DNA from 3 places in the Tardiphaga sp. 20_F10_N6_6 genome. Region 1 is predicted to be linked to each of the others. Evidence: predicted binding sites of a transcription regulator. Region 1 holds the regulator's gene; each other region holds the start of a gene.
The links. Region 1 encodes PhoB, which activates phosphate uptake and scavenging genes when phosphate is short. Its sites were predicted from a motif close to TGTCATNNANCTGTCAT; they were not measured.
Positions count from the first base shown of each region.

Region 1 (7,693 bases):
GCCGTCGGCCCTGCAGGGCGAGACCCGTCCCAAGGTCACCGTGCGCGACCTGAACTTCTACTATGGCGAACACCACGCCCTGAAGAAGATCAACCTGACGCTGATGGCGAACCGCGTAACCGCATTCATCGGCCCGTCGGGCTGCGGCAAGTCCACACTGCTGCGCATCTTCAACCGCATGTATGATCTGTATCCCGGCCAGCGCGCCGAAGGTCAGCTCATGCTCGACAACCAGAACATTCTGGATCCGAAGCTGGACCTCAACCTGCTGCGCGCCCGCGTCGGCATGGTGTTCCAGAAGCCGACTCCGTTCCCGATGACGATTTACGAAAACATCGCCTTCGGTATCCGCCTCTACGAAAAGATCTCCAAGTCGGAGATGGACATCCGCGTCGAGAGGGCGCTGCGCGGCGGTGCACTCTGGAACGAAGTCAAGGACAAGCTCAACGCGTCGGGTCTCAGCCTGTCGGGCGGTCAGCAGCAGCGCCTGTGCATCGCGCGCACCATCGCGGTGCGGCCGGAAGTGATCCTGTTCGACGAGCCGTGCTCGGCGCTGGATCCGATCTCGACCGCGAAGATCGAGGAGCTGATCGACGAGTTGAAGGATCAGTATACGATCGCGATCGTGACCCATAACATGCAGCAGGCTGCCCGCGTCTCCGACAGCACGGCCTTCATGTATCTCGGCGAGTTGATCGAGTTCGATCAGACCAACAAGATCTTCACGTCGCCGACCGATCGCCGCACCCAGGATTACATCACCGGCCGCTTCGGCTGACGCGACACATTCGCGGGAGGAATTTGAGATGGCTTTTGAACACACCACCAAGGCTTTCGACGACGATCTGCAGGAGCTGACCCGTCTCGTTGCCGAGATGGGTGGCCTCGCGGAACGGCAGATCGTCGAATCCGTCGATGCGCTGATCCGCCGGGACGTCGCGCTCGGTGCGCGCGTCGTCGCCACTGACTCCGAGATCGACCAGTTGCAGCGCACGATCGAAGAGCGCGCCGTGCTGACCATCGCCAAGCGCCAGCCAATGGCTGTCGATTTGCGCGAGATCGTCGGCGCGCTGCGCGTCGCCACTGATCTGGAACGCATCGGCGATCTCTCCAAGAACATCGGCAAGCGCGTCAATGCACTCGACAGCGACTTCCATCCGCTGAAGCTGATCCGCGGCCTCGAGCACATGACCGACCTCGTGACCACCCAGGTCAAGGCCGTGCTCGACGCCTATGCCGCACATGATCTGCCCGCTGCGATGACGGTGTGGAAGGGCGACGAGGAAATCGACGCGATCTGCACCTCGCTGTTCCGCGAACTCCTGACCTATATGATGGAAGACCCGCGTAACATTTCGTTCTGTATCCACCTGATGTTCTGCGCCAAGAACATCGAGCGGATCGGTGACCATGCCACCAATATTGCGGAAACCGTGTTCTACATGATCGAGGGCCAGCAAATCCTCGACAAGCGCCCGAAGGGCGACATGACCACATTCGCGAACACGCCGACGGTCTGAAGCATGATCCGGAAAAGTGGAAGCCAGTCTTCCGCAAGGATCATGATTTAAAGACTTGTCGGACGTCACTGAGGGTATTGATCAAGATGGCTGTGAATGCACGCATTCTGGTTGTGGAAGATGAAGAGGCACTAACGACGCTGCTTCGCTACAACCTCGACGCCGAAGGCTATGATGTTGAAACCGTCGCTCGCGGCGACGATGCCGACACCCGCTTGAAGGAGCGGGTGCCGGATCTCGTGGTGCTCGACTGGATGCTGCCGGGCCTGTCCGGCATCGAACTGTGCCGCCGCTTGCGCGCACGGCCCGAAACCAAGGCATTGCCGATCATCATGCTGACGGCGCGCGGCGAAGAGAGCGAGCGCGTTCGCGGTCTCGCCACCGGTGCCGACGACTACATCGTCAAGCCGTTCTCGGTGCCGGAGCTCCTGGCCCGCGTGAAGGGCCTGCTCCGTCGTGCAGCTCCCGAGCGTCTCGCCACCGTCCTGGCGTTTGGCGACATCGAACTCGACCGCGACAAGCGCCGCGTCGTGCGGTCCAGCCGTCCGATCGATCTCGGTCCGACCGAATATCGCCTGCTGGAGTTCTTCCTGGAACATCCGGGCCGCGTGTTCAGCCGCGAGCAGTTGCTCGACAGCGTCTGGGGCCGCGACATCTATATCGACGAGCGCACCGTCGACGTGCATATCGGCCGCCTGCGCAAGCTGCTCAATCCCGCTGGCGAGCCCGATCCAATCCGCACCGTGCGCGGTGCCGGCTACGCGCTGGACGACCGGTTCGACAAGGCGGCGGAGTAGGTATCTTCCTTCTCCCCCGCAAGCGGGGCGAGGTTAGAAGCCCCCAAGCAAAAAATGCCCGGCTCATCGCCGGGCATTTTCATTTGGTTTAGATGCTTTCCAGCTCAGCGCGTCGGCTTCGGCACTGCGCGGCGGCGGTCGCTTGCCGGCTGATAAGCGATGCGCGAGTGATGCGCGCAATAGGGGGCGCCGGCCAGGGCCTTGCCGCCGCAGAAATAGAAGTCCGCGCTCGACGGATCGCCGATCGGCCAATGGCAGGTGGCTTCGTTGAGTTCGACCAGCGACAGGCGCTGGCTGATCGGCACGATGTTGTCATAGGCGATCGGGTCGGGCTCGGCCTCGATCTCGTAATTATGGGCCAGCGCGGTATTGCCGCGTGCCATCGGGCGGGCAACGCGTACCATCTGCTGCGCCGGGCGCGCCTTGCGCTGCCGCGGAGCTGCCGAGGAGGGGCTCTTGGCACGGCCGGACAGGCCAAGGCGGTGAACCTTGCCGATCACGGCATTGCGGGTCACGTTACCGAGTTCCGCAGCGATCTGGCTGGCGGAAAGGCCGCCTTCCCAGAGTTTCTTCAACTGTTCGACGCGATCGTCGGTCCATGTCATTACCGTCATCGCCGTTTTCCCTTCGTGAGCGCCGGCCTGACCGGGCAGCGCTGCGAGTTGAGACTTCAAAAATCCCTGCGGTCAGAATCCTTTAGCGCTCACCGGGCGCGAATTTCGCGTCCGGCTGTTACGCCGCACTGGATGTGTCAAAAGGATCTACCGCCGCACGAGATGTCGTATCCGACGAGGCAAAAGCTACAATATGCCGTGACTCGCGCGCAAGAGTCGGGCATGCCGCGTCCACATGCTTCTGCAAATAAAGCTGCAAAATCGGCTTTTTCTGCGACTCCGTGTGACTCGAAAGCCGCAGTGCGCGGTTGACAGTCTTCACAGCACACATAGAATAATGCCCACGTGCCGCCCGAGAAGGGCGGCACGTTTCGTTTCTAGGGTCCGTTGTTCGATTTCGCACAGTTGTCATCGACGCGGCCGCAGTCTTTTCGATCGGATCGGTTATGACCAGCAACGCAACGTCTTCGCCCCTCTCTCAGGCTCACTTGCTGCCTGTTTTCGCGCGTGCGGATGTCGCTTTCGAGCGCGGTGAAGGCGCGTGGCTGATTGGAACCGATGGCGAGCGCTATCTCGATTTCACCAGCGGCGTTGCCGTGAACGCACTTGGCCATGCGCACCCACATATGGTTGCCGCATTGCAGGAGCAGGCCACCAAGCTCTGGCATATGTCGAACCTGTTCAAGAGCCCGGACGGCGAGCGCCTCGCCGCGCGGCTGTGCGAACAAAGCTTTGCCGACTTCGTGTTCTTCGCCAATTCGGGTGCGGAAGCGATGGAATGCGCGATCAAGGTGACCCGCCACTATCATTTCTCCAAGGGCCATCCCGAGCGCACGCGCATCATCACCTTTGAAGGCGCGTTCCATGGCCGCACCCTCGGCACGCTCGCGGCGACCGGCGCTGCCAAATATCTCGAAGGCTACGGCACGCCGCTCGACGGCTTCGATCAGTTGCCGCTCGGCGATATCGAAGCCGTTAAGAAGGCGATCGGTCCGAACACCGCCGGCATTCTCATCGAGCCGCTGCAGGGTGAGGGTGGCGTGCGTGCGCCGAGCAACGCGTTCTTCGGCGCGCTGCGCGAACTCTGCGACAAGAACGGCATCCTGCTGATCTTCGACGAAGTGCAGACCGGCATGGGCCGCACCGGCGAGTTGTTTGCCTATCAGCGCATCGGCGTGACGCCGGATGTCATGTCGCTGGCCAAAGCGCTCGGCGGCGGCTTTCCGATCGGTGCGTGCCTCGTCACGGCGGAAGCGGCCGAAGGCATGGCGCCCGGCTCCCATGGTTCGACCTTCGGTGGCAATCCGCTGGCGGTCGCTGCCGCGAATTCCGTGCTCGATATCATGCTGAAGCCCGGCTTCTTCGATCATGTGAAGAAGATGTCGCTGCTGCTGAAACAGAAACTCGCGGGCGTGGTCGACGGCCATCCTGACGTGCTCAGCGAAGTGCGCGGCGAAGGTCTGCTGATCGGCCTCAAGGCTGTCGTGCCGGCCGGCGATCTCGTGGCCGCATTGCGTGACGCCAAGCTGCTGACGGTTGGCGCCGGCGACAATGTCGTGCGCTTCCTGCCGCCGCTGATCGTCAGCGAGTCCGAGATCGAGCAGGCCGTGCAGCGGCTGGAACAGGCCTGCGTGGCCCTCGGTTCATCTGCCAAGACGCAGGGAGCCGCGTGATGAGCACGTCACCGCGGCACTTCCTCGATCTCACGGCCGTGCCGGCCAGTGAGTTGCGCAATATCATGAACGCGGCTGCCGCCATGAAGGCGAAGCTGAAGGGGCGGGATGGCACGAATGCCGAGCCCGATCGTCCGCTCAAGAACAAGACGCTGGCGATGATCTTCGAAAAGCCCTCGACGCGCACCCGCGTGTCGTTCGAGGTCGGCATGCGCCAGCTCGGCGGCGAAGTCGTGATGCTCACCGGCGCTGAAATGCAGCTCGGTCGCGGCGAGACCATTGCCGACACCGCGCGCGTGCTGTCGCGCTTCGTCGACATCATCATGATCCGCATCCTCAATCATGACTCGCTGATGGAGCTCGCGGAGAATGCGACGGTGCCGGTCATCAATGGCCTGACGCGCTTCTCCCATCCCTGCCAGGTGATGGCGGATGTCATGACCTATGAGGAACATCGCGGCCCGATCAAGGGACGCACCGTGGCGTGGACCGGCGACGACAACAATGTGCTGATGTCCTGGGCTCATGCGGCCGAGCGCTTCCAGTTCAAGCTTAATATCGCGACGCCGCCGCAGCTGTCGCCGAAGAAGCCGTTCAAGGACTGGGTCAAGGCGGCAAACGCGCCGATCACTTTCAGCGACGATCCCGATGCGATGGTGAAGGGCGTCGATTGCGTCGTCACCGACACCTGGGTGTCGATGGGCGACAAGGACGGCGAGACGCGCCACAACCTGCTCAAGCCCTATCAGGTCAATGCGCGCCTGATGTCGCTGGCCAAGCCCGATGCGCTGTTCATGCATTGCCTGCCGGCGCATCGCGGCGAGGAGGTCACCGACGAGGTCATCGACGGTCCGCAGTCGGTGGTGTTCGACGAGGCCGAAAACCGTCTGCATGCACAGAAGGGCATTCTGGCCTGGTGCCTCAACGCGGTGGCGTGAGGCGCGATCAGCGATCGAGTTCTGTCGCGGCCAGCTCGGCCACCTGAAAGTCGATGCTCGCCGGATCGTCGTCGCCGAGGAACCATGCGGCCGAGAGGCCGGTCCATGCCAGGACCCATTGCAGCAAGCGATGGCGATCGAGTTTGGCCGCGTCGCTGACGACTTCGACACGCCGCTGGAAACGGCCTGGCAAGGTCGAGACCGGGCGCGTGGGATCCGAGAGATCCGGGTTGGTGAAAATGTTGGCGAAGTCGAAGCCGCGCTCGCCGATGATATGCTTCGGATCGATGGCAAGCCAACCACGCTCCCCGAAGTCCAGCACATTGTCATGGTGGAGGTCGCCGTGCAGCACGGTCACCTCGCGCGGGTCGTCCAGCAAAGCGTTGGCCGTTTCGGAACAGCGACGTAACAGGCCGCCATGGGTCGCTGCGGCCGGCGCGAGTTCGCGGAACCAATGCTGCAGCGGTACCAGCGGAGGCGGCGATTTTTGCCTTGGCCGGTGCAACCGCGCCGCCACGGCGCACAGGATGCGCGAGGCTTCGTCGTCCTGTCCACCACGCGTCATGTCGGAGAGCGAGGCCGGGCCTTGCGCGCGTTCCATCAGCAATGCGTCGTCATGGCGGGCCAGAACCCGTGCGGCGCCGTCGCCGTCCCACCATTCCAGTACCGCGCTGCCGGCGCGTTCGTCCTCGCCCTTGGCCAGTTTCAGCATCGCCGGCTGGCCCCGATGCAGGACTGGCAGCAAATATCCAGCGTGGGAGGTAATGGGCGTGCCGTCCGGGACGAGGTGCCATCGCCTAAGGTAGGTTTCAAACATCGTTCGCTTATACTTGGTAGATATTTCATCCGAGCGGGGGCAAATCGTCGCCGGATGCCTTGTATTCGTTCGGACATTTGCCCCTTTGCGGGGTTTCGATTTCAGCTCCTCGCCCTTACATAGAGCGCCATGACCCCATCAAATCCAAATCTCCAGCCCGACGCCCCCATCCGCGCGCCGTCCTCCGTTCCGGTTGATGACGCGGTGCTGCCCTTCGAGGTGGCGCCGCTCGACCTGCGCGGGCGGCTGACGCGACTTGGCCCGGCACTCGATGAACTGCTCGCCAAACATGATTATCCCGCGCCGGTGGCCAAGCTGCTCGGCGAGGCCATCGTGCTGACCACACTGCTCGGATCGTCGCTGAAATTCGACGGCCGCTTCATCCTGCAGACCCAGACCGATGGTCCGGTGTCGCTGATGATCGTCGACTTCCGCGCGCCGGATAAAATGCGCGCCTATGCGCGGTTCGATGCCGAGCGCCTTTTGCCCGGTCTCGGCACCGCGGCGCTGCTCGGCAAGGGCCATCTGGCGATGACCGTCGACCAGGGGGCGGATATGAGCCGCTATCAGGGGCTCGTCGCGTTGAACGGCGGCACGCTTGAAGATGCCGCGCATGAATACTTCCTGCGCTCCGAACAGATTCCGACCAAGGTGCGCCTCGCCGTCGGCGAAGAATGGCGCAGCGGCGAGGAAGGCGGCCCGACACATCGCTGGCGCGCCGGCGGCATGCTGCTGCAGTTCCTGCCGAAGGCGCCGGAGCGCGTGCAGCGCGACCTCCATGCCGGCGATGCGCCGGAGGGCGCGGAGGTGGATGCTGTGCCGGAAGATGACGCCTGGGTCGAGGGCCAGTCGCTGATTGGCACCGTCGAGGATGTCGAGCTGATCGATCCGGATCTGTCCGGCGAGCGGCTGCTATATCGCCTGTTTCACGAGCGCGGCGTCCGCGTCTTCGCGTCATCGCCGCTGCGCGCGGAGTGTTCCTGTTCGCGCGATGCCGTGTCCGGCATGCTGAAGAGCTTCGAGCCGCAGGACCGCGCCGACATGGTCAAGGACGACAAGGTCGTCGTGACCTGCGAGTTCTGTTCGTCGGTGTACGAGTTCACACCGCAGGAAGCGGGCGTGGAATAGGTTTTTCCCACCGTCATTCCGGGGCGTGCGTCGCCGGCGCAGCCGGCAGAGCGCGAACCCGGAATGACGGTGTGGGGCCGCAAGACAGCACCCAAACATTTTTTCCTATCCTCCGTTGACAACATCCCCATCAGGTTTATATTCCCCTCGTCCTGCCCCACCGAGAGGGGCGATCGCGATCGTCACGTTCGCGGGGTGGGATGCGG
Region 1 is NZ_CP197239.1:4,605,072-4,612,764, forward strand. It holds gene pstB (phosphate ABC transporter ATP-binding protein PstB) at 1-778, shown strand, start outside; gene phoU (phosphate signaling complex protein PhoU) at 807-1,520, shown strand; gene phoB (phosphate regulon transcriptional regulator PhoB) at 1,613-2,317, shown strand; gene AB7813_RS22115 (GcrA family cell cycle regulator) at 2,422-2,931, opposite strand; gene AB7813_RS22120 (aspartate aminotransferase family protein) at 3,378-4,604, shown strand; gene argF (ornithine carbamoyltransferase) at 4,604-5,542, shown strand; gene AB7813_RS22130 (aminoglycoside phosphotransferase family protein) at 5,550-6,359, opposite strand; gene AB7813_RS22135 (Hsp33 family molecular chaperone) at 6,489-7,487, shown strand.

Region 2 (7,693 bases), 2.1 Mb from region 1:
GTGGTGTCGTCAGAGCCCTGGTCGATCACCTTGAGCTTGTCGACGGGGCCGAGAATCGCCGCCGTGACCTGCACGCCGCCGGTGCCCCAGCCATAGGGCATCGGCATTTCCCTGCTGGCGAACGGCACCTGATAGCCGGGGATCGCGATCGCCTTGAGAATGGCGCGGCGGATCATTCGCTTGGTCTGCTCGTCCAGATAAGCGAAGTTATATGTCGGCGCGTTCATTCCGCGGCCTCCCGAAGAGCAACGGGCGTCTCGTTGGCGTCGGCGAATTCCTTGCGCAGCTTGCGGAGCAAGCCGAGCTCGGACTGGAAGTCGACATAATGCGGCAGCTTCAGATGCTCGACGAAGCCGGTCGCCTGCACATTGTCGGAATGCGACATGACGAATTCCTCGTCCTGTGCCGGCGCCTTGATGTCCTCGCCAAGCTCGCGCGCGCGCAGCGTGCGGTCGACCAACGCCATCGACATCACCTTGCGTTCGCTCTGGCCGAAAGCGAGGCCATAGCCGCGCGTGAAACACGGCGCCTCGGTATCTGAGCCCTTGAACTGATTGACCATCTGGCATTCGGTCAGCGTGATCGACCCCAGCGGCACCGCGAAGCCAACATCCTCGGCCATGAATTCAACCTCGACCTCGCCGAGGCGGATTTCACCGGCGAAAGGATGGTTGCGGCCATAGCCGCGCTGCGATGAATAGCCGAGCGACAGAAGAAACCCTTCATCGGCCCGTGCAAGATTCTGAAGGCGCAGATCGCGGTCTGCCGGGAAGCTCAGCGCATCGCGCGTGAGATCGCCGACCGGCTTCTCGGGATCTTCGATGGGCGACGTTTCAATCAGGCCGTCGCGGCCAAGAATATCGGTGACGCGCGGCATCACGCCCGGCTCTGCATCGGTCATGGCCGGCTGCTCGGGCGAGGATTCGCCGGTCAGCACCGGATCGAGCAAACGATGCGTATAGTCGAAGGTCGAGCCGAGCACCTGGCCGCCCGGCATGTCCTTGAAGGTCGAGGAGACGCGGCGACGCACCTGCATCTGCGACGTATCGACGGGCTCACTCGAACCGAACCGCGGCAGCGTCGCGCGGAAGGCGCGCAGCAGGAAGATCGCCTCGATCATGTCGCCGCGCGCCTGCTTGATGGCCAGCGCAGCGAGCTCGCGGTCATAGAGCGAGCCTTCGGTCATTACGCGATCGACCGCGAGGCCGAGCTGATTGGAAATCTGCGCCACCGATACTTCCGGCACGTCGCGATCGCCGCGGCGTTCATGAGCCAGCAGACGATGCGCATTCTCGATGGCGCGTTCGCCACCCTTGACGGCGACATACATGCTCAGCCCTCCTTCGCAACAAGGCGCGTGGCGCGCGGCAGCGCGACGATGGATTCGCCGGAGACCAGCACGAGATCGATGCCGCGGGGAAACAGCGAGGCATTCAGCGCGAGACGATCCAGCAGATCCGGCACGCCGATTGCGGCGCGCAGGATCGTGGCGCCGTCAATACCCGGACCGCGCAGCTCATAAGCCGGGCCTTCGGTCAGGCTCGCAACCTGCAGGATGATGGTGGTGGAGCGATCCGGATATTCGCCGGTGCCGAAGGCAAAGTGCTCGAAGGACGGTAGCGCGGCAGCATCAGCCACCACGGCGAAGGCACACACGGCGGGATCAGCGATGACCGGCGCGCTGGTGTGAAACTTAATCCACTTGGCAACATCCATCGTCGCCGCCAACTTGCTATCGAGCCAGACCGGCGTGTCCTGATCGAACAGCGTCAGCGCGATGGCCGCCGCGCCGCGCATCATTGGCGCGGGCACACCCGAAACAGCCTGAATGCGCTGCACGGTACCCGGACGCGCCATCGCATCCATCACCGAACGGAAGGTCGATTGCGCCGCGAGGACCTTATCCGCGAAACCGGCTGGCATTTCCGCAACTGTCGTCATGATCAGCCCTCCCCGCGCACGAGTGTGTAGAAATCGACCTTGGTCGCTGCCGTCTCTGCGGCCTTCCGCTTGACATCGGCGACGACGCGCGCACGCAGCGGCGTCAGCACTTTGGTCTCGATAGCATCCGAGAATTCACGGGTCTGGATGAGTGCGTCGCAAAGCGCGATCAGCTGCGCCTTCGCCCCGTCACGGCCCAGCGTGTAGCCGAAGCCAACCTCGCCTGATGCCAACCGTACAGCGGCACGCGACACGGTCGCCTCGCCGAGATTGAATGGCGCGCCATCGCCGCCGATCCGGCCACGCAGCATCACCAGGCCGTTTTCCGGCTGACGCAGATGTTCATGGGCGGGAACAGCCACAGCATCGAGATATCCGGCGATATCCGCCGTGGCGCAGTGCCCAAGCACCCCCATCGCCTCACGGCGCCGGGCCTGCTGGTGGTTCAGGGAGGATGAAGTCATGTCACCGTCACTCAACAAGTTGTATGATTTACTAGACAACTTTATAGGCGGAGGCAATGACCGTTTCGTGACAGCGGCACGATTTTTCGCTAATGCGTGGTCGACATCATTCCGGGACCGATTTTGTGACCATTCAGGACAAGCCAACAGGCGTGGCACTTTGGCGGCATGTGGCCGACGGCATCGAGCGCGGCATTGCAGATGGCCGCTATGGTGCTGGCGAAAAGCTGCCCGGCGAGACTGAACTGGCTGACATCTACCGCGTCAATCGCCACACCGTGCGCCGCGCCCTCGCGACCCTGGCCGAACGCGGCCTGGTGCGCGCCGAGCGCGGCAGCGGCACCTATGTGGAATCGCCAAAGCTTGCATATCCCCTGCGATCACGCACGCGCTTCTCGGAAATTGCCGGTGCCGGCGGGCGCGAGCCGCAAGCGCAATTGATCGGAGCCTGGGACGATGTGGCAACACGCGATCTCGCAAGGCAGCTTGGCCTCAAAGCCGGCGCTCCGCTGATCCGCATTGAAGCCTTGCGGTTGGCGGACAAGACGCCGATCTGCGTCGGCACCAACTGGCTGTCGGCCGAACGCTTTCCCGATTTCGGCAAGGTCTATGAGCGCGTGCGCTCGATGACCAAGGCCCTGGCGCATTACGGCATCAAGGACTATCGCCGCGCCTCGACCAAGGTCACCGCGGGGATCATCGACGCGACCGATGCGACACGGCTTGGTGTCGCCCTCGGGCGCCCGATCTTGATTGTCGACTCCATCGATGTGGATGCCGACGGCACGCCGCTAAGCGCTACGCATTCGCGCTTCGTCGCCGAGCGCGTCGAATTCGTGGTCGATAGCGGCTCGCTTTAGTTAGAACGGGTCGGTGCCGAGACCCGGCACATCGGCCGGACGCGGCCCCGGCGCCGGCCACAGGAAACGGCGATCCTTCTCGGCAATCGCAACGTCGTTGATGCTCGCCTCGCGGCGGCGCATCAGGCCGGCCTCGTCAAACTCCCATTGCTCATTGCCATAGGAGCGATGCCAGTTGCCGGCGTCGTCATGCCATTCATATTGAAAGCGCACGGCAATGTGATTGTCGTCGAACGCCCACAAATCCTTGATCAGCCGATATTCGTGCTCCTTCGCCCATTTACGGGTGAGGAATTCGACGATCGCCGGGCGCCCCTGAAAGAACTCGCCGCGATTGCGCCAGACGCTGTCCTCGGTATAGGCCAGCGACACTTTCACCGGATCGCGTGAATTCCAGGCGTCCTCGGCCATGCGGGCCTTCTGGGCGGCGGTTTCTCGGGTGAAGGGCGGAAACGGTGGACGCGACATGGGACCCTCAGCTTTGCGATATGCCGGGATTGTAGCCCTGCTGCATGCGGAGTCGATGCCGTTTCACCTATGGGGCGATTGCTAAATCTGATCGGCCTTCATGGCAATCCGCAGCGCTTTCGGGATCGGCTTGGCGCGGCCGCCGGACACGAAGGCCACCTTGACCTTGGCCTCAAGCAGCAACTCATCGCCGCGGCGCACTTCCTGACCCAGCATGATCGAGGCACCCCTCACCTCTTGTGGAACCGTGACGACGTCAAGCAGATCGTCCAGGACTGCCGGTTTTAGAAATTCAATTTTCATCGAACGAACAACGAAGGCAAAGCCGGGCGCATCCTCTCGCGCTTCTTTCAGCAGCTCTTGTTGACTCGTTCCGAGCAAACGCAAGTAATTCGTTCTGCCGCGCTCCATGAAGCGCAAAAAATTCGCGTGATAAACAATCTGGCCGGCGTCAGTATCTTCGAAATAAACGCGGACCCGCATATGATGACGACCATCGCGAATTTCGCCATCAAGAGAGGCTGTCACAGGGAGATTCCTCTTATCACACTTCGGAGAGTAACCGTCTTGCACAGAGGCACCTTCCCCAGCAAGTGCCAATCGCTTTGGGCTTGAACCTTGCTCGGGATGCACCTGGAATCTTGGTCGCGGGAACGCGCATCTCTTTGTCGAATGACAATCAGCCGGCGTTGGTCAGTGTCCGGCTGATTCCCGGCTCATTTTCTCCAAAAGACCGCGCATCGCGTCAATCTGCGTGCCGAAGCCTGCCCAATCCCCAGACCTCAACAGCTTCATTGCCTCGTTATAGCGATCAAGCGCCTCCTGCGCCCTGTTTTCCGCAGGGCTCGCACGTGGCATTTCCGTCGCAGCACTCAGCGATGTCGGCGACGCGTTAGTTTCGATGAAAAGCGCGGACAAGGCCTCGGCAAGCGTCTCTTTCATGACGACATGCTCGCCGTAGGCGGCGATCACGCGCTTGAGCTCCGGCAAGTGTCCGTGGACCGCGCGCAGGTACAGCGGCGATACGTACAGGATCGAATTCTCGATCGGGATCACCAGCAGGTTTCCGCGGATCACCCGTGAACCCATCTGGTTCCACAACGATATTTGCTGGGAGATCTCCGTGTTCTGATGAATGCGCGCCTCGATCTGGAACGGTCCGTAGACGAGCTTCTCCTTGGGAAATTCGTAGACGATCAATTTTCCATAGTCTGGAGCGTCGCAGCGCGCTGCCAGCCATGCGATCATGTTGTCGCGTTGGCTTGGCACCATGGGGATCATGATAAAGAACTCGGCCTGGGTTTCTCCGGGCAGCCGCATCACAATGTAGTAAGGGACCATCGGCGCGACGCCGTCGCCGGCCGGCTGGCGCGGAAACTGCCAAAGATCCTCCCGGTTATAGAAAACGTCGGCAGATGCCATGTGATAGGTCTGGTAAAGCTGCGCCTGAATCAGGAAGAGGTCCTCGGGATAGCGAATGTGCTTTTGCAGATCGGACGGCATTGCCGCAAACGGCTTGAATAGCCCCGGAAAGATTCGCTGGTAGGTGGCTACGATCGGGTCCGCCTGGTCCATCAGATAAAAGTCGACACTGCCGTTATAGGCGTCGATGACGGCCTTCACGGAATTGCGGATGTAGTTCAGATTGCGGCCGGGCGCGGGCTGCGCAGAGGGAAAATAGTTACTCGTTGTATAGGCATCCTGGATCCAGAACATCCGCCCCTCGCTGATGACCAGATAGGGATCGTGGTCGAGGCTGAGGAACGGGGCGATCGTGCGTAGCCGTTCCCCGATATTGCGCCGGATCATGATCCGGCTGTCGTCGGTGATGTAGCTGGAGAGCAGCAGGTTCATGTCGTTGAAGTGGTGAGCGAAGATGATTTTTCGCACCATACCCGTCAGCGGTACGCCACCGGCACCGTCGTAGACCGTGTATGCGTTTTCACTCCCCTTCGGATAGTCGAATTCCGGCGTGGTCGTCCTGACGACAACGTAGTGGCTCTCCTCTTGTCCATAATAAATGCGCGGTTCGCGGATTTCGGGGCCTCCGTCCGCAACGGGAGGAATATCCCGCAGGTAAAGCAGCGGAAGCCCTTCAGCGCTCTTGTGCATTACCGGGCTCATCACCGCTCCATTGCCGTGGGTGAACAGCAGGTGGAGGTTGACCCACGTCTGGGCGTTCGGCGGTAGCAGTGAGGATCTGAGCTCGCGTGCCGACAGCATCACGCTCTGGTAGGTGCCGCGAAGCCAGTAGCGGTCGACATCCAGGTCACTTAATTTGTAGTAAGTGCGTATCTCCTGCAGCTGGGCGTAGGTATCGGCTAGCGGCTGCCCGTCCCACAATCTGATGTTCTCGATGGTCGCCTTGTTGGCTTCGAGTGTCGCGAAGGTAAGGTCCTGTTCGGCAGGAAAGGGCTTGGCGGCGATCTTGTCGAGATTATAGGCTTCCCTGGTCAGACGGATGCTGCGCTCGATGTAGGGCCGCTCCAGTTCCAGTTCGTTCGGTTTCACGTAGAACCGCTGAAACAGCGTCGGGATCACGCCGGACAGCAGGAAGGCGCCCCCGAAGACGAGCAACATCGCGGCAGTGGGGAGCCAGTAGGTACGCGCCCACAGGTTCGCCCACGCGGCGCATGCCGCGACGATCGAAAGCCCGATCAGCAACCAGAGAACGGGTAGCTGAACGTGGACATCGGTGTAGCTCGCGCCAACCACTACGCCATTGTCTCCGTAGAGCAGCAAATAACGGTCGAGTCCGTAGGACCATGCCTTCACCGCAAAGAGCAAGCCGAGCAGCGCCGAGCCGTGAGCAACCGCTGTCGGTGATATCGACCACCGCTGGACCTGGTATTCGATCTGACCATGCAGCCAATAGATCACTGCGGCGAGAAGTGCGCTCATGAACAGCGTTAGCAATGCCCAATTCTTGATGGCGATATAGGCGGGCAGAGAGAACAGATAGAATCCAATATCTTTGTCATACAGCGGATCATTCGCGCCATATGGCACCTGATAGAGGAACTGCAGAATGATGCTCCAGTTGCCGACCTCCTCCCATGCAACAAGCAGAGCGAGGAATCCGGCGCCGCCAGCGATGGCAAGGCGCCATGGCAACCGATCGCGCATGAATTCGAACGGATCGGGCGGCACCGCAGTGGCCGCGAGCTTCCAGTCGAAGCCGACGGGAAGCCCGCCTCGCCGCCGTCGGACAAGAAAAAGTGCCAGCCGGGCGTTCGCCCACGCAATGACGGCAGTTGCCGCGAAGACGACGGAAAAGACGGCGGCTTTCGCGCCGATCGATGTCCAGAAAACCTGCGAATAGCCGACCGCGGAGAACCACATCCAGTCGACCAGGAAGTCGCCGACAATCGCGAGAAGGATCAGGCAAATTCCGGAGAAGATGGCAGTCACAATCACCCCGACCACGGCGTTTCGCCCTGGCGTCTTCCGTTCGGGCCCGGTAATCCCGATCGTCATGAACGGATTATAGCAGAACGGGAGAGGTGGCGGTGCCTGTCTTGAGCCCTCACACCTGTTTTTTCTGCGTCGGCCTTCCTACATCAGAACTAAGGTGCGCATCGCCTTACGCGCGCCCAATCGGGAGAGCGCGCCATGAGCGGTGATCTCACGATGTAGTTGTGCTTGTGCGCCCTCACCAACGGTCGGGATGGCATGCCGAACCGGTGCGGGGAGGAACGCGGCAGGAGCGCTTGTCATGACTGATTTCGCCGGTCTCGAAGCCCGTTTTGGCGCAGGAAACTATGCACCGTTGCCGGTCACGATCGTCCGCGGGGCTGGTGTCTACGTGTGGGACGAGGCTGGCAGACGCTACATCGACATGATGGGCGCATATTCGGCGGCGAGCTTCGGCCATTGCCATCCGCGCCTCGTCAAGGCGCTGACAGAACAGGCACGACGCCTGGATACGATTTCGCGCGCTTATTTCAGCGATCGGCTGGG
Region 2 is NZ_CP197239.1:2,514,142-2,521,834, forward strand. It holds gene AB7813_RS12195 (alpha-D-ribose 1-methylphosphonate 5-phosphate C-P-lyase PhnJ) at 1-227, opposite strand, end outside; gene AB7813_RS12200 (carbon-phosphorus lyase complex subunit PhnI) at 224-1,330, opposite strand; gene phnH (phosphonate C-P lyase system protein PhnH) at 1,333-1,941, opposite strand; gene phnG (phosphonate C-P lyase system protein PhnG) at 1,944-2,405, opposite strand; gene phnF (phosphonate metabolism transcriptional regulator PhnF) at 2,531-3,265, shown strand; gene AB7813_RS12220 (DUF1348 family protein) at 3,266-3,733, opposite strand; gene ybgC (tol-pal system-associated acyl-CoA thioesterase) at 3,815-4,261, opposite strand; gene AB7813_RS12230 (UPF0182 family membrane protein) at 4,427-7,210, opposite strand; gene rocD (ornithine--oxo-acid transaminase) at 7,449-7,693, shown strand, end outside.
Region 2: the regulator PhoB is predicted to act here: its motif matches at 2,462-2,478, upstream of phnG (phosphonate C-P lyase system protein PhnG).

Region 3 (7,693 bases), 3.3 Mb from region 1:
CCCCCAAGCTCGGATTGCGAAACAGGCCGGAGCCGGGAAGCGCCGCGTGAGTATCCCCAATTTAATCACCCTCGGGCGCATCCTGCTGGTGCCCGTGATCGTCTGGGCGATTGCCTCGAACCAGATGGAAATCGCCTTTGCAATCTTCGTGATTGCGGGGGTCAGCGATGCCGTGGACGGCTTTCTCGCCAAGCGTTTCAACATGGCCAGCGAACTCGGTGCGCTGCTCGACCCCTTGGCCGATAAGGCGCTGCTGGTCTCGATCTATGTCTCCCTGGGGATATGGGGGGCAGTTCCGCGCTGGATCGTGATTCTCGTGGTGTCGCGGGATATCATGATCGTGGGCGCCGTCATTGTGTCGTGGTTGTTCGGCAAACCGATCCCGATGAAGCCGCTGATGGTATCGAAGCTCAATACGGTGGCGCAGGTGGCCTTCGCAGCCTTGGTTCTTGCTGCCCTCGGATTTGGTTTCAAATCCTCGCCTTACGATTTGATTTTAATGGGCTTTGTGACCGTCTTGACGCTGCTCTCTGTGTCCTTCTATCTCGTCGAGTGGATGCGACACATGAGCACCATCGAACCCGGTCAAGAGCCCCGGTAAACCGGTATTCGTGACGTTCGCCGGCGGAGCCGGCAGGAGTATTTGCGTGGTCGCCCGCGTCCAACCCCGTCAACTGGCGTTCGCGCTGCCCCATGCGGAGAGTCTGTCCCGCGACAACTTCCTTGAGGGCCCGGCCAATGCCGAGGCGCTGGGACTGATCGACTGCTGGCCGGACTGGCCGAACCGGGTCATGCTCCTTGTCGGCCCGGAAGGGTCCGGCAAGAGCCATCTGGCGGCGATCTGGGCCGAGGAGGCCGGGGCACGCTCCACCATGGCGCACAGCCTGACGGCTGCGACGGTTCCGGCTGAGTTGGTGACCAACGCACTGGTGGTGGAGGATCTCAATGCCGGTGCCTTCGACGAGCGGGCGCTGTTCCATCTTCTTAATCTGGCACGTCAGGACAACGCCTATGTGCTGATTACGGCGCGGGTCGCCCCGGCCGCCATGGAGGTCGAGTTGCGCGATCTGCGGTCGCGGCTCCGTGCGATCCCGGTAGTCAATCTGCTGCCGCCGGATAACGGGTTGTTTCGGGCGCTGATCGTGAAGTTTTGCGCCGACCGCCAGCTCAGCATCGACGAGAGCGTGGTCAGCTATGTGGCCAGCCGCATCGAGCGGTCATTCGCCGCCGCCCGCCATACGGTGGAATTGCTGGATAGCGAGGCGCTCCGGCTTGGGCGGCCGGTGACCCGTGCATTGGCTGCGGAACTGCTGCGCGACGCCTGACTTAGCCTTGGACGTCAAACGCGGCGCGTCACACCGTGCCTTGACGGCGCGGCAGGCAGGTTCCTCAATGTCATCGAAGCGTCACGCAACTGACGCAATGTCCGCTGTGATTTGCCGGCACTATAGCGCTGCTTGAACTGGATGGATTGCTGTCTCATGGACTCCGCAGAAGAGATTGTTATTGAAGAGAAAAAGGGCGAAGCGAAGCCGGCAGAGGTGGTCGCGTCGGGTCCCGAGCGCTTCATCAATCGCGAGCTGTCCTGGCTGCATTTCAATCGCCGCGTCCTTGAGGAGTCCGTCAATCCGGGCCATCCGGCGCTGGAGCGCGTCCGCTTCCTGTCGATTTCCGCAAACAACCTTGATGAATTCTTCATGGTCCGCGTCGCCGGTATCAAAGCGCAGGTCCGTGAGGGAATCAGCGAGCGCAGTCCGGACGGCTTGACCCCGGCCGAGCAACTGGTGCTGATCAACAGCGCGGTCTCCAAGCTCGGCAGCGACCAGCAGGCGATCTGGCGCGACCAGCGCGGCATGCTGGCCGATGTCGGAATCGTGCTGCTCGACGGCAAGGAGGTCAGCAAAGCCGACCGGTCCTGGATCGAGGACCACTTCCTCCACAATATTTTCCCGCTGCTGACGCCGCTGGCGATCGACCCGGCGCATCCGTTCCCGTTCATTCCGAGTCTGGGCTTCACCATCGCGCTGCATCTGTCGCGGGTGTCCGACGGCAAGACGATGAACGCGCTGATCCGCATGCCCGGCAAGATCGATCGCTTCATCCGCCTGCCGACCCCCGGCAAGGACGGCGCGGTCCGCCTTATCACGCTGGAACAGGCCACTGGCCTGTTCATCGCGCGTCTATTCCCGGGCTACACTGTTCAGGGGCAGGGTGCCTTCCGCATCATCCGCGACAGTGAACTTGAAGTCGAAGAAGAGGCCGAGGATCTGGTCCGGCTGTTCGAGACTGCGCTGAAGCGTCGCCGCAGAGGGTCGGTGATCCGCCTCGAAATCGAAGCCGGCATGCCGGCAGAACTCCGTGCCTTCGTGCAGCGCGCGCTGGCGACCTCGGATGACGAAATCCTGCTGGTCGACGGCATTCTCGCCATGAACGAGGTCTCGCAGCTCACGCGGCTCGATCGGCCCGATCTCGAATTCGTGCCCTATGTGCCGCGTCATCCGGAACGTGTCCGCGATCATGGCGGCGACATCTTTGCGGCGATCCGTCAGAAGGACCTGATTGTCCATCATCCCTATGAGTCCTTCGACGTCGTCGTGCAGTTCCTGCAGCAGGCCGCGCGCGATCCGGATGTGGTGGCGATCAAGCAGACTCTGTATCGCACCTCCAACAATTCGCCGATTGTCCGCACGCTGGTGGAGGCCGCTGAGGCCGGTAAGTCGGTAACGGCGCTCGTCGAACTGCGTGCGCGGTTTGATGAAGAGGCCAATATCCGCTGGGCGCGCGATCTCGAACGCGCCGGTGTCCAGGTGGTCTATGGCTTCCTGGAATTGAAGACCCACGCCAAGCTGTCGCTGGTGGTGCGCCGCGAGGGCGGCTCGCTCACGACCTATGTGCACACCGGCACCGGCAACTATCATCCGGTCACCGCGCGCATCTACACCGATCTGTCATATTTCACATCCGACCCGATCATCGGTCGCGATGCCGCACGCGTGTTCAACTATATCACCGGTTATGCCGAGCCGAGCGACATCGAGAAGATGGCCGTATCGCCGCTGACCTTGCGCGGGCGCATGCTCGAACACATCCGCGGCGAAGCGGCATTCGCCCGCAGCGGCAAGCCCGGTGCGATCTGGCTCAAGATGAATTCGCTGGTCGATCCGGAAATCATCGATGCGCTCTATGAGGCGTCGAATGCCGGTGTATCCGTTGAACTGATCGTGCGTGGCATCTGCTGCCTGCGGCCGGGCGTGCCCGGCCTGTCCGAAAACATTCGCGTCAAGTCGATCATCGGCCGCTTCCTTGAACATGGTCGAATCTATTGCTTCGGTATGGGCAATGGCCTGCCGAGCCCGAAGGCGGCGATATACATATCGTCGGCTGACATGATGCCGCGCAATCTGGATCGCCGCGTCGAGGTTCTGTGTCCGCTGCAGAACCCCACCGTGCATACCCAGGTGCTCGAGCAGATCATGGTGGCCAATCTCAAGGATACGGAACAGAGCTGGCAATTGTTGCCGGACGGGTCGTCAACGCGTATGAAGGCAGCGAAGGGCGAGGAACCCTTCAATGTGCACAATTACTTCATGACGAATCCGAGTCTGTCTGGCCGTGGAAAGTCGCTTGAGAAATCATCCCCGCGCCGGCTCACCCGCCGTTCGGAGCGTCACCAATCCTCGTAAGGAACCAGCAACGTGGTAACGCGTGCCAATCAACGCGCGACCAGCGTCGCCGTCATCGATATTGGCTCCAACTCGGTGCGTCTCGTTGTCTACGAGTCGCTGACGCGAAGCCTTGTTACGCTCTTCAATGAGAAGGCGCTGTGCGGTCTCGGCCGCGAAGTGCAGAGCACTGGACTGCTGGCCAAGGACGCTGTCGACAAGGCGCTGACGGCGCTGCGGCGCTTCCGTGCGCTGTGCAGGGTCATGAAGGTCGGTCGCGTCTACGCCATCGCGACCGCTGCGGCGCGCGATGCGAGCAATGGACCTGCCTTCATCACAGCAGCCGAGAAAATCTGCGGCTGCGAGATCCAGATCATATCGGGGCCGCGCGAAGCGAAGCTCTCGGCGCTGGGCGTGATTTCGGGCGTGCACAAGCCGGATGGCCTGGTTGGCGATCTCGGGGGCGGTTCGCTCGAACTGATCGATGTCAAAGGCAATGCGGTCCGGCAGGGCGTGACGCTGCCGCTCGGCAGTCTCGCATTGCAGGATGCCTCACAGAAATCACCGAAGAAGGCGGAGCGCATCGTCAGGCTGGCGCTGGCTGACGTCGCGCAGCTCAAGGCGGGCGTAGGTCGCAATTTCTATGCGGTCGGCGGCACCTGGCGTGCATTGGCGCGGCTGCACATCATCCAGAGCGGCTATCCGCTACGTGTGATGCATGGCTATTCGATCCCGGCCACCGAAGCGCTCGATTTCGTGCGCCGCTTGCGCCGGCTCGCAACAGCCAACATTCTTGCCAACATCGAAGCCATAGCCGAACAGCGCCAGCCTCTGCTGGTCTACGCGGCGCTCGTGCTTGAATATGTCATTCGCACCGCCAAGCCGAAGACTATCGTGTTCTCGACCTATGGCGTCCGTGAAGGCTTGCTGTACGAAATGCTGCCGCAAGCGCAGCGCATGCAAGATGGTCTGGTCGGCGCCGCGCAGACCATGAACGAGTTGATGTCGCGTTCGGCCCGCCACGCGCAGGAGCTGAGCGACTGGAGTGATCGGTTCGCCCGTGTCGCCAAGCTCAAAGAGACCGACGAGGATCGTCGGCTACGCCGGGTGGCGTGTCTGTTGTCCGATATCGGCTGGCGGGTCCATCCGGATCATCGCGGCGAGCAGACGCTCAGTCTGATCACGAACGGCAATTTCGGCTCCGTCGATCATCACGGTCGCGCATTCCTCGCGCTCTGTGTGTACTACCGCTACGCAGGATTCGGCGCCGAGAACGAGCCCCCGGAGCTGGTCCGCGCGCTTGTCTCGCCGGCGCAGGTCGAACGCGCCCGTTTGCTCGGCGCGTTGTTCAGGGTCGCGCATCTCATTTCGGCGGCGCGGCCGGGCGTGCTGCCCGCCACGCATTTCGCCACCAAGGATCGCAAGATGATGCTCGTCTTCGAGCATCGCATGGTCGATCTCGTCGCCGACCGCGTCGGCAGCCGCTTCAAGCAGCTGGCACGATTAGTGGGGAAGTCCGGGACGATCGTCAGGCGATAGCCACCGTCGCTCATTCTGAATGACACTACTGATTGCAGCGCGGCGTGACTCTCGGTTTCCGTGCGTATACCCTTTTCCGGCGCGGCCGTTTTGGTCCACGCGGCAAGTACATACGATTTCCGGACCGGGAGAGTCGAAATGTCAGCCCTTCTGATCAACCTTATCGTTCAACTGATTGGCGGCGCGATTGGCGGAAATGTTGCCGGCGGTGCATCGAAGTCTGTCGATCTTGGTACAATCGGCAACACGATCGCAGGTGCAATAGGTGGCGGCGTTGGCGGTCAAATTCTCGGAATGCTGATTCCTATGCTTTCAAACGCATCGGCGACCACCGATATCGGTTCGCTGATCGGTCAGGTGGCCGGAGGCGGTGTCGCGGGTGCGGTGCTGACGGCAATCGTCGGAGCCATCAAGAACAGATCGGCGGCGTAAAGCGATCGTCATTGCGTCTCGCAGGGCGAGGTCTGGTACGCCCCGTCCTGCTGTTTGCGGCAGCCAATTAGAACGCTACCTTGGACGACGTAGCCTACGCGCGATCCACCCGGATCACCCGGCCTTTTTCCATCGCCAATGCAAGGCGGCCATGCTTGAGCGCCAGGGCGGCCTCGCCGAACAACTCACGCCGCCAGCCGTGCAGGGCGCCGACGTCGGCATTGTCGTCGGTGGCGATCTGCTCGAGATCGTCGACGGTGGCGATGACCTTGCTGGCGACGGCGTGACGTTCCGACGTCATGCGTAGCAGCACTTTCAGCAGTTCGACGGTGGCCGCGCCATTGGAATTGCCGCGCGGCTTCTCGATCTTCGGCAACGTGGCGGGATCGCGGGCGACGCCACGCTGGACGGCGGCAACAATGTCGCTGCCCCACTTGGAGCGATCAAAGCCCTTCGGCAGGGAACGCAGATTGGCAAGCTTCTCCAGTGACGTCGGCGCATGGGTCGCGATATCGCCGACGGCATCGTCCTTCAGCACGCGCGAGCGCGGCACATCGCGGCTCTGTGCTTCCTGTTCGCGCCAGGCAGCGACTTCCATCAGCACTGCGAGCTCTTTCGGCTTGCGGACGCGGGTCTTCAGCCGTTCCCAGGCGCGCTCGGGATGGAAATCATAGGTCTTTGGCGAGGTGAGAATTTCCATTTCCTCGCTGACCCAGTCGCTGCGGTCGCGCTTCTTCAGATCGGCATCGAGCTTGGCGAACACGTCGCGCAGATGGGTGACGTCGGAGACGGCGTAGTGCAACTGCTCTTCGGTCAGCGGACGGCGCGACCAATCGGTAAAGCGGTGGGTCTTGTCGGGGCGGTGGCCGGTGACGCGTTCGACGAGTTGGTCATAGGCAATGCTGTCGCCGTAGCCGAGCACCATGGCTGCGACCTGGGTGTCGAAGATCGGATGCGGCACCACGCCGGCGCGGTGCACGATTATTTCGATGTCCTGCCGCGCGGCATGGAAGACCTTCAGCACGGCCTCGTTGGCCATCAGGTCGAAGAACGACGTGAGGTCGATGCCCTCGGCAAGCGTGTCGATCACCACCGCGTCTTCCGCGCTGGCCATCTGGACCACGCAGAGCAGCGGGTAATAAGTGGTCTCGCGGAGGAATTCCGTATCGACCGTAATGACGGGGTGCTTGGCAAGTCGCTCGCACGCGGCGGTCAGCTGGGCAGTGGTCGTGATCAGTTCCATGGACGGTCCATAACGCTTTTGCCAAGGCGTTCGGCCGAAAAACCTGTTGAGTCAAGGTGTTTCGGGCAGATTGGAGGTCTGCTCCGATAGAATGAGGGTGTTTAGGTGCCGCAGAAGGTCTTCAGTACGCGCTGATCCGGCTCCGGCGGCTCGGCGTAATCCGCCATCTCCGGTTGATCTTCATAGGGTTTCGCCAGCACGGCCAGCAATTTCTCGAACGGCGCGTAGTCGTCGGCCAGCGCCGCCTGGATCACCGCCTCGACGCGATGATTGCGGGGGATGAAGGCCGGATTAACTGCCTGCATGGCCTGATAGCGTGCCTCGGAGGTCTCCGACTCCCGGCCGAGTCGCTGCCGCCAGTTCATGGCCCAGGCGTCGAACGCTGTCGGATCGATGAACAGGCCGCGCACGGCTTCGTCGCTGTCTGCGTCAACCGCGGCGGCGCCGAGGCGGCGGAAGGTCAGGGTGAAATCGGCCTGATTGACCGTCATGGCGGTAAGCAGATCCTGCGCCAATGCGGCATCGTCCGGCTGGCTGGTGAACAGCCCGAGCTTCCGGCGGAGACCGGCCTGATAGGCCGTGTCGAAAATATCGGAGAATTCGCCCAATGCGGCCTGCGCAATCTCTATGCCGGTCTTCTCATCGCTGTCGATCAGCGGCAGCAGCGTCTCGGCGAAGCGCGTCAGATTCCACAGCGCGATGCGCGGCTGGTTCGCATAAGCGTAGCGGCCCATCTCGTCGATCGAGCTGTACACCGTCGCGGGATCGTAGGCGTCCATGAAGGCGCAGGGGCCGTAATCGATGGTCTCACCGGATA
Region 3 is NZ_CP197239.1:1,273,346-1,281,038, reverse strand. It holds gene AB7813_RS06100 (CDP-alcohol phosphatidyltransferase family protein) at 47-601, shown strand; gene AB7813_RS06095 (chromosomal replication initiator DnaA) at 648-1,325, shown strand; gene AB7813_RS06090 (RNA degradosome polyphosphate kinase) at 1,482-3,683, shown strand; gene ppx (exopolyphosphatase) at 3,696-5,201, shown strand; gene AB7813_RS06080 (hypothetical protein) at 5,340-5,633, shown strand; gene rnd (ribonuclease D) at 5,728-6,876, opposite strand; gene AB7813_RS06070 (protein adenylyltransferase SelO) at 6,978-7,693, opposite strand, start outside.
Region 3: the regulator PhoB is predicted to act here: its motif matches at 1,394-1,410, upstream of AB7813_RS06090 (RNA degradosome polyphosphate kinase).